Regions from separate parts of the Shewanella sp. JNE2 genome, predicted to be linked through region 1. Evidence: predicted binding sites of a transcription regulator. Region 1 holds the regulator's gene; each other region holds the start of a gene.
The links. The regulator MetJ, encoded in region 1, represses methionine synthesis genes. The targets are predictions, from matches to a motif close to TAGACGTCTAGACGTCTA.
Positions count from the first base shown of each region.

Region 2: serA (phosphoglycerate dehydrogenase) is a predicted target of MetJ. The motif match lies at 1,982-1,999, and genes of this name have one in related genera.
Region 3: metF (methylenetetrahydrofolate reductase) is a predicted target of MetJ. The motif match lies at 2,318-2,335, and genes of this name have one in related genera.

Region 1 covers NZ_CP096169.1:593,734-599,276, reverse strand. The annotation lists gene MZ182_RS02755 (bifunctional aspartate kinase/homoserine dehydrogenase II) at 1-1,396, opposite strand, end outside; gene metB (cystathionine gamma-synthase) at 1,408-2,571, opposite strand; gene metJ (met regulon transcriptional regulator MetJ) at 2,784-3,098, shown strand; gene MZ182_RS02740 (sulfite exporter TauE/SafE family protein) at 3,241-3,984, shown strand; gene nrfD (NrfD/PsrC family molybdoenzyme membrane anchor subunit) at 4,090-5,037, opposite strand; gene MZ182_RS02730 (4Fe-4S dicluster domain-containing protein) at 5,040-5,543, opposite strand, start outside.
Region 2 covers NZ_CP096169.1:3,745,264-3,750,806, forward strand. The annotation lists gene MZ182_RS16750 (curlin) at 1-96, shown strand, start outside; gene MZ182_RS16755 (helix-turn-helix transcriptional regulator) at 265-930, opposite strand; gene MZ182_RS16760 (DUF2238 domain-containing protein) at 1,325-1,933, opposite strand; gene serA (phosphoglycerate dehydrogenase) at 2,088-3,317, shown strand; gene ygfZ (tRNA-modifying protein YgfZ) at 3,468-4,424, shown strand; gene MZ182_RS16775 (two-component system response regulator) at 4,487-5,503, opposite strand.
Region 3 covers NZ_CP096169.1:2,937,564-2,943,106, reverse strand. The annotation lists gene MZ182_RS13130 (methyl-accepting chemotaxis protein) at 1-1,291, shown strand, start outside; gene metF (methylenetetrahydrofolate reductase) at 1,355-2,242, opposite strand; partial or broken gene MZ182_RS13120 (IS66 family transposase) at 2,491-2,784, opposite strand; gene MZ182_RS13115 (Tn3 family transposase) at 2,823-5,543, opposite strand, start outside.

The DNA.
Region 1 (5,543 bases):
CCAGTGATGGCGAAACCGACTTGAACAGATTGACCCAAGCCTCACCGATATTGCCCACACCGAGCAGTAAGACGCCAATGCGTTTACGCGGGCCAGCACAGCGGCGGTGGACTTTTTGGGTTAACAGATTCACCTGTGACTGTGGCACTAGCGTCACTAGGCTTAAATCGCCACTGAACAAAGGTTTAGCATCACGGCTCAGTAAACGTGCGAAGCTGCGGCGATAATGTTCGGCGTCCGCACTCACTAATGCGACTAAACCAAAATCTGTGTTGATCTGCTGATCGCTGATCCCGAATGCTTCTGCCTCGGCATCGAGTAATCTTTGAACTTGTTTTTGATTCTCAGCGGTATAAGCAAGTTCAACCCTTTGATGGGCAGAGGTCCAATGGGCCAATGGCGTGAAACCCGCGGCAATCAATAAATCTAATAAACGAGTTAACTCCCCTGTGAGTTTAAAGCCGAACAAGACAACGGCATTGAGATTAGTCACCACAGGCGCACTCGCCGACGAACTGTGGGGCGCGATTAAGGTAAAGTCAGTGTGGGACGCATAACTTGAACGCACCGCTAAGCTCACTTCGGTATTGAATAACGGCTGCAAAGTGCGCGAATGCAATACTGGCGAGCCTAAACGCGCTAGGCGATCGGCTTCGGCAAGTGACATACTTTTTAGTAACTTAGCATCGTTGATTTTATTAGGATCGGCGTTGAACACCCCTTCCACATCGGTCCAAATGGTCACGCGCTCGATATCGGCAAGACTAGCAATCAGGCTGGCGCTAAAATCTGAACCATTACGACCAAGTAATAAGGTATCGCCACGCTCGTTAGCGCAGATAAAACCTGTGATCACTAAGCGTTCATTGGGATGCGCGGCTAATAGGGCTTGTACTTTAGCGCGGGATTCCTGTACCCGAATTTGCGGCACAGCGGCTTCATCGGCCACTAAAATTGAACAGGCATCCACATGGCTTGCCGCCACACCAGATTCGCGCAGCAGCGCCGCCATTAAGCGTGCCGACCAACGTTCGCCAAAGCTCACCACATGGTTGATTTGGTAATCGTTGCGAACGTCTAAGGATAATAAGCTGATAAGTTGCGCTTTATCAGTCGCCAAACGCTCACGCAGATCGCGGGCTTGTTCATTCGACAACAACTGCTCAATCAACCCCTGTTGGTAGCTGATCAGCACTTGTAATTCTTCTTGCCATAGCTGAGCCGCATCACGCAGCGCTAATAATTTATACAGAAAATTCGTGCTCTTACCCGCTGCAGAGACCACCACAAGATCATCACTATGACCGTGGGTTAACAGGATATGGGCGACTCGACGATAACAATCGGCATCCGCTAAACTGGAGCCACCAAATTTATGTAAGTGACAACGTGCCATCTATTATTCCTCTACTGACAAGCCGCAGCGGCGGCTAATCCTGCTTGAATATCTGCAACTAAATCGGCGGCATCTTCAATACCCACCGATAGACGCAATAGGGTGTCTTTAATACCAGCCTCGAAGCGCGCCTGCGGCTCCATGGCTCTGTGGGTCATAGTGGCGGGCACGGCCACTAAACTTTCGACGCCACCTAAACTTTCTGCCACGCTAAATAAACTTAATGCACCTAAAAAGGCCACCACTTCGGTCTCGCCGCCTTTGAGCTCAAAGCTCAGCATAGCGCCAAAGCCTTTTTGCTGCTTGGCCGCAATGGCGTGACCAGGGTGATCCGCAAGACCAGGGTAATAGACTTTGCTCACCACAGGGCTTTGGGTTAATACCTCAACAATGCGCTGGGCATTGGCTTGATGTTCGCGAATGCGTACCGCTAGAGTACGTAGGCCGCGCAGGGTCAGATAACTGTCGAAGGCTGACCCCGTTAAGCCTAGAGTGTTCGACCACCAATGTAAGCTTTCGCCGATTTGTGCATCTTTGGCGACCACAGCGCCGCCGACCACATCGCTGTGACCATTGATATATTTAGTGGTGGAATGGATAACGATATCCGCACCTAACAATAGGGGTTGTTGCAATATCGGCGATAAAAAGGTGTTATCGACCACCACCAGCGCGCCGACATCATGGCTCGCCTTAGCAATGGCTTCGATATCCACCACACGCAATAACGGGTTCGATGGGGTTTCGAGCCACACCATCTTAGGATTCTGCGCTATGGCTGCGGCTAACGCTTGACTGTCAGTTTGGTCCACCACAATCAGCTTAAACTGGCCTTTCTTCGCCAAGTTGGTAAATAAACGGTAGGAACCGCCGTAACAATCGTGGGGCACAACCAAGAGATCATCTGGGCCGAGTAAGGTGGTCACTAAGGTGATGGCCGCCATGCCAGTGCATGTCACTATAGCAGTCGCCCCCTTTTCTAATTGGGCTAATGCTTCGCCTAAAATGCAGCGCGTTGGGTTGCCTGAACGACTGTAATCGAATTCGCGGGGATTGTTATGACCATCGAAGGCGTAATTAGTCGACAAATAAATCGGTGGCACAACGGCACCATATTGAGTATCGCTTTCGATACCCTGACGCACTGCCAGTGTGGCTAATTGACGCTCTGCCATGGGTGGACTCCTAAATTCGGTAGACTGATAGAGATGTCTGGACGTCTAAATGTACCTAAGCCCAACCACATCGTCAATAGGCGTTAAGACGTTTAGACGTCTAAACATAAAGAAATCTGTTTGCAATCCCTAAGAAATAGTAGCAATAATTTGACTGTTGTTTGTAAGGGTTTAAAATCTGCCCCGAATTTAGCGTTATAACAGGTGAGTCAATGACTGAATGGAATGGGGAATATATCAGCCCCTATGCTGAACATGGCAAGAAGAATGAGCAAGTAAAGAAAATTACTGTGTCCATTCCGCTCAAAGTGCTTAAGATCCTTACGGACGAACGTACTCGTCGTCAGGTCAATAATTTACGTCACGCCACCAACAGCGAGCTGTTGTGTGAGGCATTTTTGCACGCCTACACTGGCCAGCCATTGCCTAACGATGACGATCTGTCAAAAGACAACCCAGATAGTATTCCCGCCGAAGCCAAGTTGTTGATGGACGAAATGGGGATCGAGTGGGAAGACATGGAATAGCGACTCGTCGCTTCCAAGATTGCTGTTATTTTCAAGATCACATTGCTCATCAATAGGGATCGTTAACGGTCCCTTTTTGTTTATGCCTACATAATCTCAAGCGATGAGTTTATCTTGAGATTTTGGGGTATGTAGGAACCCTATGTTTTCTATGATAGATCCCCAGACACTTGCCTTAGCCTCGCTAATCGTGTTTATGGGCGCCTTAACCCAAAGCCTGATTGGATTTGGGCTTGCGGTTGTTGCTAGCCCCTTGTTGTATATCGTCGATCCGCAGCTTGTCCCTGCACCCGTTATTGCGATGGGATTCTCTATCGCGCTACTTACCTTAGTGCGTGAGCGCGGTCATTTAGAATTCAATGGCTTGCAATATGCTCTTATCGGTCGCGTACCCGGCGGTTTTATCGGTGCCAGCCTGTTGCTGTTTGCGCCTCAACCCATACTCGGTTTATCCATCGCCGCCATTGTGACAATCGCGGTTATTCTCAGCCTATATAAATTCAGTCTCCCCGTTAATAAAGCAACCCTCTTCAGTGCGGGTGTGGTTTCAGGGATTTTCGGCAATATTGCCGCAATTGGTGGCCCGCCAATGGCGATTTTATTGGCAGGCAAAGATGCCTCGCAGTTTCGCGCAGCTTTATCGGCCTTCTTTATTTTTAGCTCTATGATTGCGCTGTGTATTTTAGCTGTAACAGGCTTGCTAGAGATCAAACACCTATGGCTCTCCTTAATGCTATTACCCTCAGTCATTTTGGGTTATTTAGTCGCAGGTAAACTCGTGGGACGCATCGATAAACATAAAACAAAAATGGCGACATTAGCCCTCTGTGCCATCAGCGCGTTAGTGTTAACGGTAAAGTCGGTTATCGAGCTATTACCCCAATAAGTGCCCTGCTTGTACAGGCAAACCTTCTCAAGATTCAAACAATAAAAAGCACTGACATTGCCAGTGCTTTTTCTTTATCTCTCAATATGTAAAGCCTATCTACACTCAGCTTAAGTAGCTTTGTCCTGCGTACACAATAAAGTGTCTCAGTGCGAGCACGCCCGTTAAGCTAGCACAGGCAACCATGATCATTGCGCCCTTAGTATGGCGAGTCGCAGCGGGTAGCAGCATAAACAGCAATGGAATACCAAAGCCGATACCCACTACGCCAATCCAGAATACGCTTGCCCAAACACCTGTTGTCAATGAAGCCAGTGCTGCAGCCGCAGCACCACCTTTAAAGTACAAGGCGCAGAACAACATAAACAGGAACATGACTTCAATCGCCATCACAGGCAATTCTAAACCGTGCATTTTGACAAGCGTTTTATCGTGACTGTCTGTCTTAAACATCAGCAACGCCAGTACCGCGTTAGCCGCAGCGCCCGCCGATAAGCCTGACACTAAAAACAGTGCAGGCAGTACCGCAGTATTGAGCATAGGATAGGCATTCATGGCCGAAATTAAGAAGCCAGTGTAAGCCCCTACGCCAATAGCGAGGACAAACAGCAATACTTCAATCACCTTTCTAAAGGGCATAAGTAACTTAGCAATAGGCACTAAGAAACCTAAGCCCCACTTTGGCAAATCGTCACGCAATACGAGAATCGCGTAGGCAAATGCCAAGGGTGAATAAGCCAGCAGCGCCAACACCCCAATAGCCATCACTGACTGGAAGTTGTAGTTAATCAAGATTAACCAGAAATGGAATGGCTTGGTTAAATCAAACACTAAGCACGCCAAACCTAAACTGATCGCTACAGGCCCAATAATGGCCGCCGCCTTAAGAATACTGCTTTCAACTCCAGCGTTAAGCTCCTTATTCGCCCAACGTAGACCGATACCAATCAGTAAACTGCCCGCGGATAACCCCGCCATAAATAGGTAGACGGCGATAACCCAGTGCCAAGTCACTGGATCATATTGCGTCATATCGCCCCAAGTATTGTTCATAATCAAATCCCCCCTCTTTTGGTAGGAACGCGATACACCCTAGGCTTAGTGCCCAAATGGGTTTTATCTTGGTAAGTGATTTTGGTATTGAGCATGATGGCCACTTCACTCTTAGGATCATTGGCATCACCAAACACAAGCGCATCGGTTGGACACACAGTCACACAAGCAGGCTCTTCACCCCGCGCTAAACGCGTGTCTTTACAGAAGTTGCACTTATCCGCGACTTTAGTTTCTGGGTTCATAAAACGTACTTTGTAGGGGCACGCCGCCACACAGTACATACAACCCACACACTTATCTGCATGAATAGAAACAATGCCGTCTTCACCCACATAGGCAGCCCCCGTTGGGCACACCTTAACGCAGGGTGCATCTTCACACTGTTGGCAGGATACCCTGTGGTATTTGAAATGCAGATTGGGCATTTCACCATAGGGGCCTTCGACACGTACCTGTAGGCGGGTAACACCTTCAGGTACACCATTTTCACTGCGACACGCCAC
Region 2 (5,543 bases), 1.4 Mb from region 1:
GACAACTTAGTGTTGGGCTCTCAAGCTGGCAATAACAACAGCATCAGCGTGAACCAATCAGGCAATATGAACATTGCCACTGTAGTGCAATACTAATAAATACTGCTAAACCGCCATAGCTAACTCTTTGGTGTTGTTTGATAAAATGGTATAAAAAAAGCGGGAATGTTTACATAAACATTCCCGCTTTTCTATTTTGATATGCCAGCAATCATTAACATTAACCACTCAAAGCAACAGGCAAATGACCACACCCTTTGCAGGTTAACTACATAGCTCAAAGTGAGTTTGATAGGTTTGCGCCCAACGTAAAAGCTCAACCCGATTACGAGACTGGGTCTTGCGGAAAATAGAGGAAATGTGTGCTTTTACTGTATGTTCGCTGATGCATAACCTATGGGCAATTTCTTTATTCCTTGCGCCACTGGATACAAATTGAATAATGGTACGTTCACGGGATGTCAGCATCTGCAGCATAGCCACTGTATCGGAGGGCATCTCATTATTACCCTCTAACTTTTGTACGACACGGCGAAACATTTTGCTTAGCAACGTTCTATCGTACCAAAGCTCCTCTGCCACCATTTTACGTAAACCCGTTAACATCAGATCCATACGTTGATCGGCAAATAAAATACCTCGAATGCCGAGTAACATTGCAGATTCTTGGTCTAAGGAGTCTCGCTCAACTTGATACAGCGCCACAGGAAAATGTGACACTAAACGCGAAGCCAGCAAAGGAATTCCTTTGTTATCTAATGCTGAACCTTTTTGGGTAATCAGATAAAAACTACGACGGCTTTTATCTAAATCCAATTCTGCGGCGTGCTTTACAATACGCGTTTTCAAACCTATGGATTCAGCGAGTAACGCTAAATGACATGGCGCGGCCATTTGGTGTAAAAAAACCAATTCATTAATTGTGCTCAATGACTCTCCTCCCTGAAAAGTATTCTCTTATTGCAAAATGGTCTGTTTGACTCGTCTTCTAGTTAGATTTCTCAACATTCCATTAACCTAGTTAATTCTGACTAGTTAACGATTGAAAAACATCACCCAAATGTACTATTCCCTGTTTAGCCATAGTAAGTTCGACTAACACACCATCGAAAAACGGGTTATGAGTCAAAACCACTCGTTAAATCCACAGCCTCACAGCACTTGCACTGTTAAACTAGGATGAGCCGCCCAAAGTTGCAACATAAATTAAACATAAAGGTTAGTGCAAAAGTATGACAACGCTATGTCGTCATACTTTCATCAGATGTGCTTAGCGGGAGGAAAATCTTGCCACTCAAATAAACCGCATCATTCACCAGTCATACTAAGTGCTTGGTGTAAGTGCTGCTATTTGCTTATCTTGAAAACGAGACAACAAAGTCAGTGCTACTATCGCGCCAATAAGGGCAAAGAACATATCCGATTGAGTGTCCCATACATAGCCTTGAGTTCCCAAAAAGGCTTCAGCCCCTTCGCCGGTTGCCACAGCAACCCACCATTCGATCAGTTCATAAAACGCCGAAAAAGCGAGCACAAAACAAGTGGCAAGAAACGCACACCAAGCCCCAGGTTTAACAGCTTGATTACGCAACATAATTTCACGGGCGAGCATGGCTGGGATAAAACCTTGGGCAAAATGCCCGACTTTATCGTAATTATTACGTTCCGAGCCCATCCAATCAGCAATAGTGTCAAACAACGGCACTTCAGCGTAAGTGTAATGAGCGCCCACAAACAACACACAGCAATGTATTAAAATTAACAAATACGCCAAAGGTGTTAGCGGAAAACGGTTACGGGTAAAAAATAAAATCGGTACTGCGACTAATCCAGGCAAGGCTTCGAGCAACCAAGTAAATAGATCTGCGGGTTTTATCGCCGACCATATTAAAACTGAGAGGTAAATACCGCACCATGCGATTTTGTTATTCAATGTTTCTTCCTCTTATGCGATATTGTTCTAAATTTAGAATATTAACTTTAGCCATCTAGCCCTCCACACTGAGCAAAAAAAGTGCTACTTTGGTGGGTGAAGGTTGTCAGCATATCATAAGAAACATTTCTATTAATTAGAGGGTACCCATATCATGGCGAAACATTCGCTGGACAAGGATAAGATCAAGATCCTGCTGTTGGAAGGCGTCCACCAATCCGCGGTCGATGTATTTGAACGTGCGGGATATACCAATATCGAATATCACAAAGCCTCTTTAGGTAATGAAGCCTTACTTGAATCCATCAAAGATGCGCACTTTGTAGGGCTTCGCTCGCGTACTCAGTTAACTGCCGAGGTGCTGAAACGTGCCGAGAAGTTAATCGCGATTGGTTGTTTCTGTATTGGTACTAACCAAGTTGATCTTGCCACCGCCGAATCCCTTGGTATTCCTGTATTTAACGCGCCATTTTCAAACACGCGCAGTGTTGCTGAGCTAGTGATTGGCGAAATCATTATGCTGATGCGAGGCATCCCTGAGCGTAATGCCATCGCCCACCGTGGCGGTTGGATGAAAACCGCTGCAGGCAGCTACGAAGTGCGTGGTAAAACCTTAGGTGTAATTGGTTACGGCCATATTGGTACTCAACTTGGCATTCTGGCGGAAACCTTAGGTATGCGCGTGGTGTTCTTCGATATCGAAGACAAACTGCCGCTAGGTAACGCACAGCAAATCCATTCAATGGAGCAACTGCTGGCGCAATCTGATGTTGTAAGTTTACACGTCCCTGAAACACCACAAACCAAAGATATGATAGGCGCACCTGAGTTTGCCGCTATGCGTAAAGGCAGCATCTTTATCAACGCCTCACGCGGTACAGTAGTCGATATCGATGCCTTAACGGTCGCCTTAAAAGAACGTCACCTCGCGGGCGCCGCAATCGATGTGTTCCCCGTCGAGCCACAATCCAATGACGATGAGTTTATCACTCCTCTGCGTGGTTTAGACAACGTATTACTCACGCCGCACGTCGGTGGTAGTACGGCTGAGGCTCAGGAAAACATTGGTATTGAAGTGGCTGGTAAGTTAGCGAAATATTCAGACAACGGCTCAACCGTGTCTGCGGTTAACTTCCCTGAAGTGTCGCTGCCAACGCATAAAGGCACCTCACGCTTACTGCATATTCACCAAAACCGCCCTGGCGTACTGATCAAGATCAACCAAGCCTTCTCGGAAAAAGGCATCAACATCGCCGCCCAATATCTGCAAACTACCGCAGAAATTGGTTATGTCGTGATGGAAGTTGATACCACTCAAGCGGAAGAAGCCTTAGTTGAGCTCAAAGCGATTGAAGGCACACTGCGTACCCGCGTACTGTTTTAAGATATTAATCCAACCGCATACGCGTATTGGCTAAAGTACACATTAAGGCGCATATATCATTCACAGATATGTGCGCCTTATGCTTTTGAGCAAACTGGAATTCCGTTACAATCTAGCCTCTCACATCGTCTTCATTTTCAGGATCTCGCTATGACTATTTCAGTTTCTACACCCCATTGGGATCTGGACGCTACCTTGCCTCCACTTATGCTTGCCAACTTATCTCATATGGGCCTCATCAAAGTCGTTGGAGAACAAGGCCGTAGTTTTATCCATGGCCAAGTGACCACAGACATCAGCTCATTGGCCACGGATCAATGGCGCTGGGGCGCCCATTGCGATCCTAAAGGTAAAATGCTGGCCAGTTTCAGAACCTTTGCCATCCAAGAGGCACTCTTTATGTTGATGCCAAAGGGTGCTATCGAAGTCGATTTACCCCAGCTACAAAAATATGCGGTATTTAGCAAAGCTACCTTAAGCAATGCATCCGGTGAATGGACTTTACTCGGCGTTGCCGGCGAACAAGCCTGCCAATTTGTGAAACAGCATTTTGGTGATATTCAGCAAGAACTCACACTCATTGAAAATGGTGCGATTTTAAAAGACGCGGATAGATTTATTTTGGTTCTGCAACCAGAAACCGCAAACACCCTCGTTGCTAAGCACACAGTATTTGATGCCACCGCTTGGCAAGCATTAGAAATTGCAGCGGGTTATCCTAACCTTGCCGCCAGTCATGCCCACCAGTACGTACCACAAATGTGTAACCTGCAAGCTGTTAATGGTATCAGCTTTAATAAAGGCTGCTACATGGGACAAGAAACCGTCGCCCGCATGAAGTACCGCGGCGGAAATAAGCGCGCACTTTACATTCTCCATGGCACAACCTCGTTAACGGTGGATCTGGAAACTAGCCTTGAAATTGCGATGAAAGACGGTTATCGCAAAGGGGGGCAAATCATTGAATTTGTGCAACGCGGTAATCAAGTATTGCTGACTGCCGTACTGGCTAACGATACCGAAAATGACGCTAAACTGCGTTTTGCTGACGATGAGCAATCAAGCTTGACAATTCAAGCCTTACCTTACTCACTAGATGAAGCATAACCCTTTATTTTATAAACGATAAAGGCGCCATGTGCGCCTTTATTTTCACTAAGATTTAATCCTCAATGCTCTAAATAGGTATCTCGAATCGCAATGACTTCTGGCAGGATTTGTTTAAATGCCTCCACCAGCTTAGGGTCAAAATGCTTACCGGCTTGGTTTTCGAGTAACTCCATTGTTGCCTCTATGGTCCAAGGCTGTTTATACGGTCGCTGGGATGTTAGCGCATCGAACACGTCCGCAATCGCGGTGATACGGCCTTCAATTGGGATATTCTCACCCATTAACCCATTGGGGTAGCCTGAACCATCCCATTTTTCGTGGTGAGTCAAGGCGATACGACGGGCCATTTGTAATAGAGGGTCGCTATGCTCACCGATAATTTCTGCACCTATGGCGGCGTGCTGTTGCATAATTTCCCATTCTTCAGGGTCTAGCTTACCCGGTTTTTTTAATACGGCATCGGGTGTACCTATTTTGCCTATATCGTGCATCGGTGCTGCATTATAAAGCAAGTCGCAAAAAGTCGTTGGTAAACCAAGCCTTATCGCAAGTAACCGCGCATAGTGACTCATACGTACCACATGTAAGCCTGTTTCATTATCTTTATATTCTGCGGCACGGCCAAGGCGACGAATAATTTCGAAACGCGTATCTTCTAGCTCTTGTGTTCTTTCTTTAACTTGTTGTTCTAAAAGTCGCTTTTGATCATACAATGCAAGATGCGTTTTAACTCGCGTCTTAACAACTGGCGCACTGACAGGCTTAGTAATGTAATCGACTGCACCCAACTCAAAACCTTGGGTTTCATCAGCCACTTCAGATAATGCGGTAACAAAAATAACGGGGATATGGCATGTCAGTGGCTCTTGTTTTAATAACTTACAAACCTCATAGCCATTCATTCCCGGCATCATTACATCCAATAAAATGAGATCCGGCAAGGATTTAGCGACGAGTGCCAACGCCCTTGGTCCATCAATAGCCACTTTGACTTTATAATCTTCTCCAAGAATACCCACTAAGATGTCGATATTCTCGGGAGTATCATCAACGACTAATATTGTTGCCTTATCCATTCACAACCTCGACTTATGCCAAATAACAAACTATTTTGTC
Region 3 (5,543 bases), 2.2 Mb from region 1:
TCCAAAATATAAGTTATTTGGTGCCACCTTCACGCCTGATACCCAAGCAATAAATGAGCTAAATACGGTTATGCAAGGCCATGAAGTGATCCGCACTCTCACCTTAAATAACACAACCTACGCCCTGTATCGACACGCCATAAAAGATTATTCAGGGAATGTATTTGGGGTACTCGATATCGCGATGGATAGAACCCATTCAGAGCAGACGATGGCAGATATTCGTCTTAAGCTGATCCTTATCGGTTTAGCAGCGCTATTCATTGGAACCGCCATTGCTTGGTTTATTGCCAAGGGTATTACACGCCCTATCGCAGAAACCACCCAAGCCATGAATGATATCGCCGAAGGTGAAGGTGACTTAACCCGCCGAATCGCGGTAAATGGTAAGGATGAGATCGCAGAATTATCCATGGCATTCAACCGCTTTGTTGAAAAAATTCACAGCACAGTTTCCCAAGTTGCCGACTCTACCAGCCTGCTCGCCACCTCCGCAGAGGAAATGTCGAGCATTACGCGAGAAACCCAGCAAATGGCGAATCGCCAACACCTCGAAACCGAGCAAGTTGCTACCGCAATGAATGAAATGGCCGCAACGGTACAAGAAGTTGCCCATAACGCCACCGATGCGGCCGATGCCGCCAATCACGCCAATGACTCAACCGAACAAGGCAAATTGGTCGTACAAAAAGTGGTATCAACGATAGCGATTCTAGCCGAGGAGATAGCCACAGCAGCGAGCGCAATCAATGAATTAGAGCGTAATACCGCTGAAATTGATTCTGTGCTTGTGGTTATCCGTAATATTGCCGACCAGACTAACTTACTCGCACTCAATGCGGCAATTGAGGCCGCAAGGGCGGGTGAACAAGGTCGAGGATTTGCGGTGGTTGCCGATGAAGTGCGCACCCTTGCTAGCCGCACCCAAGCATCTACCACAGAAATTCAGCAGATGATCGAAGCGCTTCAACATAAAGCTAAATCCACGGTTAATGCGATGGAAACCAGCACCCGTACCACCCAAAGCTGCGTATCCCAAGTCCACCAAGCGGGTGAAGCACTAGAAGCCATTACCCATGCCGTTTCAACTATTAGCCAAATGAACATTCAAATTGCCAGCGCCGCAAATGAGCAATGCGCCGTTTCGGCAGAAATTAATAAAAATGTCAATAACATCAATGATATTGCAACCAATGCGACAGATAGTGCGGTACAAACTGCACGCGCTGGCGATGAACTTGCCCAACTCGCAGCCCGTTTAACAACGTTATTGGCTCAATTTAAAATTTAAAGCACAGAAAAAACAAAACGCCGCATTCTCTGCGGCGTTTTTATTAGCTCATTTTATAAGGTGTTATTTAGGGCGCACGCCTAAAGTGTGGCAAATCGCGTAGGTCAATTCGGCGCGATTTAAGGTGTAGAAATGGAAATCCTTCACGCCTTCACGGGACAATACTTTTACCATATCGATTGCCACGTTTGCCCCCACCAATTGGCGTGTACCCGCATCGTTTTCTAGGCCATCAAATTGCTTATGTAACCAATTAGGTAACGACACATTGGTCATGCCCGCGAAACGTTTTAGCTGGGTAAAGTTAGTCACAGGTAAGATGCCTGGCACGATTTCAACATCGATACCAGCGGCAACGCAGCGATCACGAAAACGCAGGTAAGATTCCACATCGAAGAAAAATTGGGTAATGGCACGGCTGGCACCCGCATCAATCTTACGCTTAAGGTTGATCAAATCCGCCTGTGCATTGCTCGCATCGGGGTGCACTTCTGGATAGGCCGCAACGGAAATATCAAAGTCAGCCACAGAGCGCAGCAAACGCACTAAATCGGCCGCAAAACGGGTTGGCTTTGGGCTGCCTGCGGGTAAGTCACCACGCAGTGCCACTATGTCACGGATGCCCGATTTCCAATAATGTTTCGCCAGTTCTAATAATTCTTCATCGCTGGCATCCACTAAGGTTAAGTGCGGCGCGGCAACAAGATCCGTTTCCTGTTGGATACGCTCAATCACGCCATGGGTACGGTCACGTACGCCAGAGTTAGCACCATAAGTCACAGACACAAACTTAGGATTCAGTGGCTCTAAACGACGGATAGAATTCCACAGGATCTGTTCCATTTCGGGGGTCGATGGCGGAAAAAACTCAAAAGAAACATTAATATCGCCATTAAGCTCAGACAAGCTCTGGTTTAGCGAATGTGAATGTTGTGCGTGATGAAAAGCCATGTGTATTTCCTCAACCGCCCTTGGCACGACTAACCGCCCATGGCACGACTCTATAGTTCAGTGGTTCAAATCAAATGGACGTTTGGACGTCTACATGTCCATATACTAGAGAAACTGAGATGCAAGTCAAGCCAAAAAATCTCCATTTGTTGCATTTTCTTATCGCTTGTAGACCAGCTTAATTTTAGTCAATAAAAAAGGACTCGAATGAGTCCTTTAACCGTAAGCGTTCACCAGTAGCATGTTGACTAGGTATTTAGATAAAAACTCGTGTGCTTAAGGTCGAACACATTTGGGTATGGCTGCTGACGAACCACCGCGTTGGCTATTCGTGAAAGCGTATCAAGTGACGATATTTTCCGCTTTTTACACGTTTCGATTAGCGAGTGTAGACGGTCTCGGAACTTATCGCCTGCATCCGAGGTGGTACCGTAGCTGATTTTTCTCTGAATGACGAAGCCGCGCAATCGTCGCTCTGCTTCGTTGTTGGTCAGAGGGATTTTAGGGTTGGTTAAGAACAGCCATAAACTTTGGCTATGCTCTTTAAGGGGTCGTCTCAGAAAACGGAAAATAAAGCACGCTAAGCCGGTGGCAGCGGTCGCAATGGCCTGAACTTCCCCGCACCGACCTTGGCACTGCTGCGCCATAGGTAATCGCCGGTCAGGTTGATATGCTCCCACCCCAGCGGGGACAGATATTGCAGCAACGTGTCGTCCAGCGCCATGCCGTGGGCACGCAAAGCACTGGTGGCACGCTCCAGATAGACCGTGTTCCACAACACGATGGCCGCCGTCACCAGATTGAGGCCGCTGGCCCGGTAGCGCTGCTGCTCAAAACTGCGGTCGCGGATTTCACCCAATCGGTAGAAGAAGACCGCCCTGGCCAGCGCGTTGCGCGCCTCGCCCTTATTCAGCCCCGCATGGACGCGGCGGCGCAGCTCCACGCTTTGCAGCCAATCCAGAATGAACAGCGTGCGCTCGATGCGCCCCAGCTCGCGCAGGGCGACGGCCAAGCCGTTTTGGCGCGGATAGCTGCCGAGCTTGCGCAGCATCAGCGAGGCCGTCACCGTGCCCTGCTTGATCGAAGTGGCCAGCCGTAGGATTTCATCCCAATGAGCGCGAATAGCCTTGATGTTCAGCCTGTCGCTGCTAATCATCGGCTTGAGTGCATCGTAGGCAGTATCGCCCTTGGGAATGAACAGCTTGGTGTCGCCCAGGTCGCGGATGCGCGGCGCGAACCGGAATCCCAGAAAGTGCATCAGGCCGAACACATGATCGGTGAAGCCCGCCGTGTCGGTGTAGTGTTCCTCGATACGCAAGTCAGACTCGTGGTACAGCAGGCCATCGAGCACATAAGTCGAGTCGCGCAAGCCGACGTTGACCACCTTGGCGCTGAAGGGCGCGTATTGGTCGGAGATATGGGTATAGAACGTCCGCCCAGGGCTACTTCCATACTTCGGATTGATATGCCCGGTGCTCTCTGCCTTGCTGCCGGTTCGGAAGTTCTGGCCGTCCGACGATGACGTGGTGCCGTCGCCCCAGTTTCCGGCGAAGGGTTGTCGATACTGTGCGTTCACCAGCTCGGCCAGCGCCGTCGAATAGGTTTCGTCGCGAACGTGCCAGGCTTGCAGCCAAGACAGCTTGGCGTAGGTGGTGCCAGGGCAGGACTCGGCCATCTTGGTGAGCCCAAGATTGATACCATCAGCCAGAATCGTCGTCATCAGCAAGGTTTTGTCCTTGGCCGTGTCGCCGGTCTTCAGGTGTGTGAAGTGGCGCGTGAAGCCCGTCCATTCATCGACCTCCATCAGCAACTCGGTGATCTTGAGGTGCGGCAGCAACATCGCCGACTGGTCAATCAAGGCTTGCGCGGCGTCTGGCACCGCTGCGTCCAGCGGCGTTATCTTCAGGCCCGATGCAGTGGTGATGATGGCGTCCGGTAAGTCGTTGGTCGCCGCCATGCGGTTGACTGTGGCGAGTTGCGCCTCCAATAATTCCAGTCGGTCATGCAGATATTGGTCGCAGTCGGTGGCCACGGCCAGTGGCAATTCGCTGGCCAGCTTCAAGGTGGCGAACTTCTCGATCGGCACCAGGTATTCGTCGAAGTCCTTGAACTGACGCGAACCCTGCACCCAAACATCACCAGAGCGCAGTGCGTTCTTCAGCTCCGACAGGGCGCATAATTCGTAGTAACGCCGGTCAATACCCTCGTCGGTCAGAACCAGCTTTGCCCAGCGCGGCTTGATGAATGCGGTTGGCGCATCGGCGGGCACCTTGCGCGCGCTGTCGCTGTTCATGCCGCGCAGCACGTCGATGGCATCGAGCACACCCTTGGCGGTGGGCGCGGCGCGCAGTTTGAGCACGTCCAGGAACTGCGGCGCATAGCGGCGCAGCGTGGCGTAACTCTCGCCGATATGGTGCAGGAAATCAAAATCTGCAGGCCGCGCCAGCGTTTGCGCCTCGGTGACGCTGGCGGCGAAGGTGTCCCACGGCATGACCGCTTCGATGGCGGCGAACGGATCGCCGCCGTTTTGTTTGGCTTCAATCAGCGCCTGACCGATGCGCCCATACATCCGCACCTTGTCGTTGATCGCCTTGCCGGAAGCCTGGAACTGCTGTTGATGCTTGTTCTTGGCCGCATTGAACAGCTTGCCGATGATGCGGTCGTGAAGGTCGATGATTTCATCAGTGACGGTGGCCATGCCTTCGATGGCCAGTGCTACCAAGGTGGCGTAACGCCGCTGCGACTCGAACTTGGCCAGGTCGGCGGGCGTCATCTGGCCGCCCTCGCGGGCGATCTTGAGCAAGCGGTTTTGGTGTACCTGCCGTTCGATGCCAGCAGGTAGGTCAAGCGCTTGCCAGGCTTTGAGGCGTTCGATGTGTTCAAGCATGTGGCGCGAGTTAGGCTTGGCGGGCGATTGGCGCAGCCACGCTAGCCACGTCATTTTGCTACCATCCTTGCGCTTGAGCAGTTCGTCCAGGCGCTGGCGATGGACAGGTATCAAGGAATCGGCCAATGCCGCATGGATGCTCCGGTTGGCACGGGTAATGGCCTCGGCGCTTGCGCGCTCGATGGCATTCATGGCGGGTAGGATGATGCTCTGCCGCCGCAGGTTTTCAACAAGGGTGCTGGCCAGCACAATGCCTTTGTCTGTTTGCAAGGCCAGTTCGGTCAATGTATGCACGGCTTGCCGGTAGTGACTCATGGTGAAGGGCTTGAATCCAAACACCGTTTGCAGCTCGACCAAGTGCTCCCGCCGTGTCTGCTCGCGCTGGCCGTAATCGTTCCAGCTTTCCACCGGCAC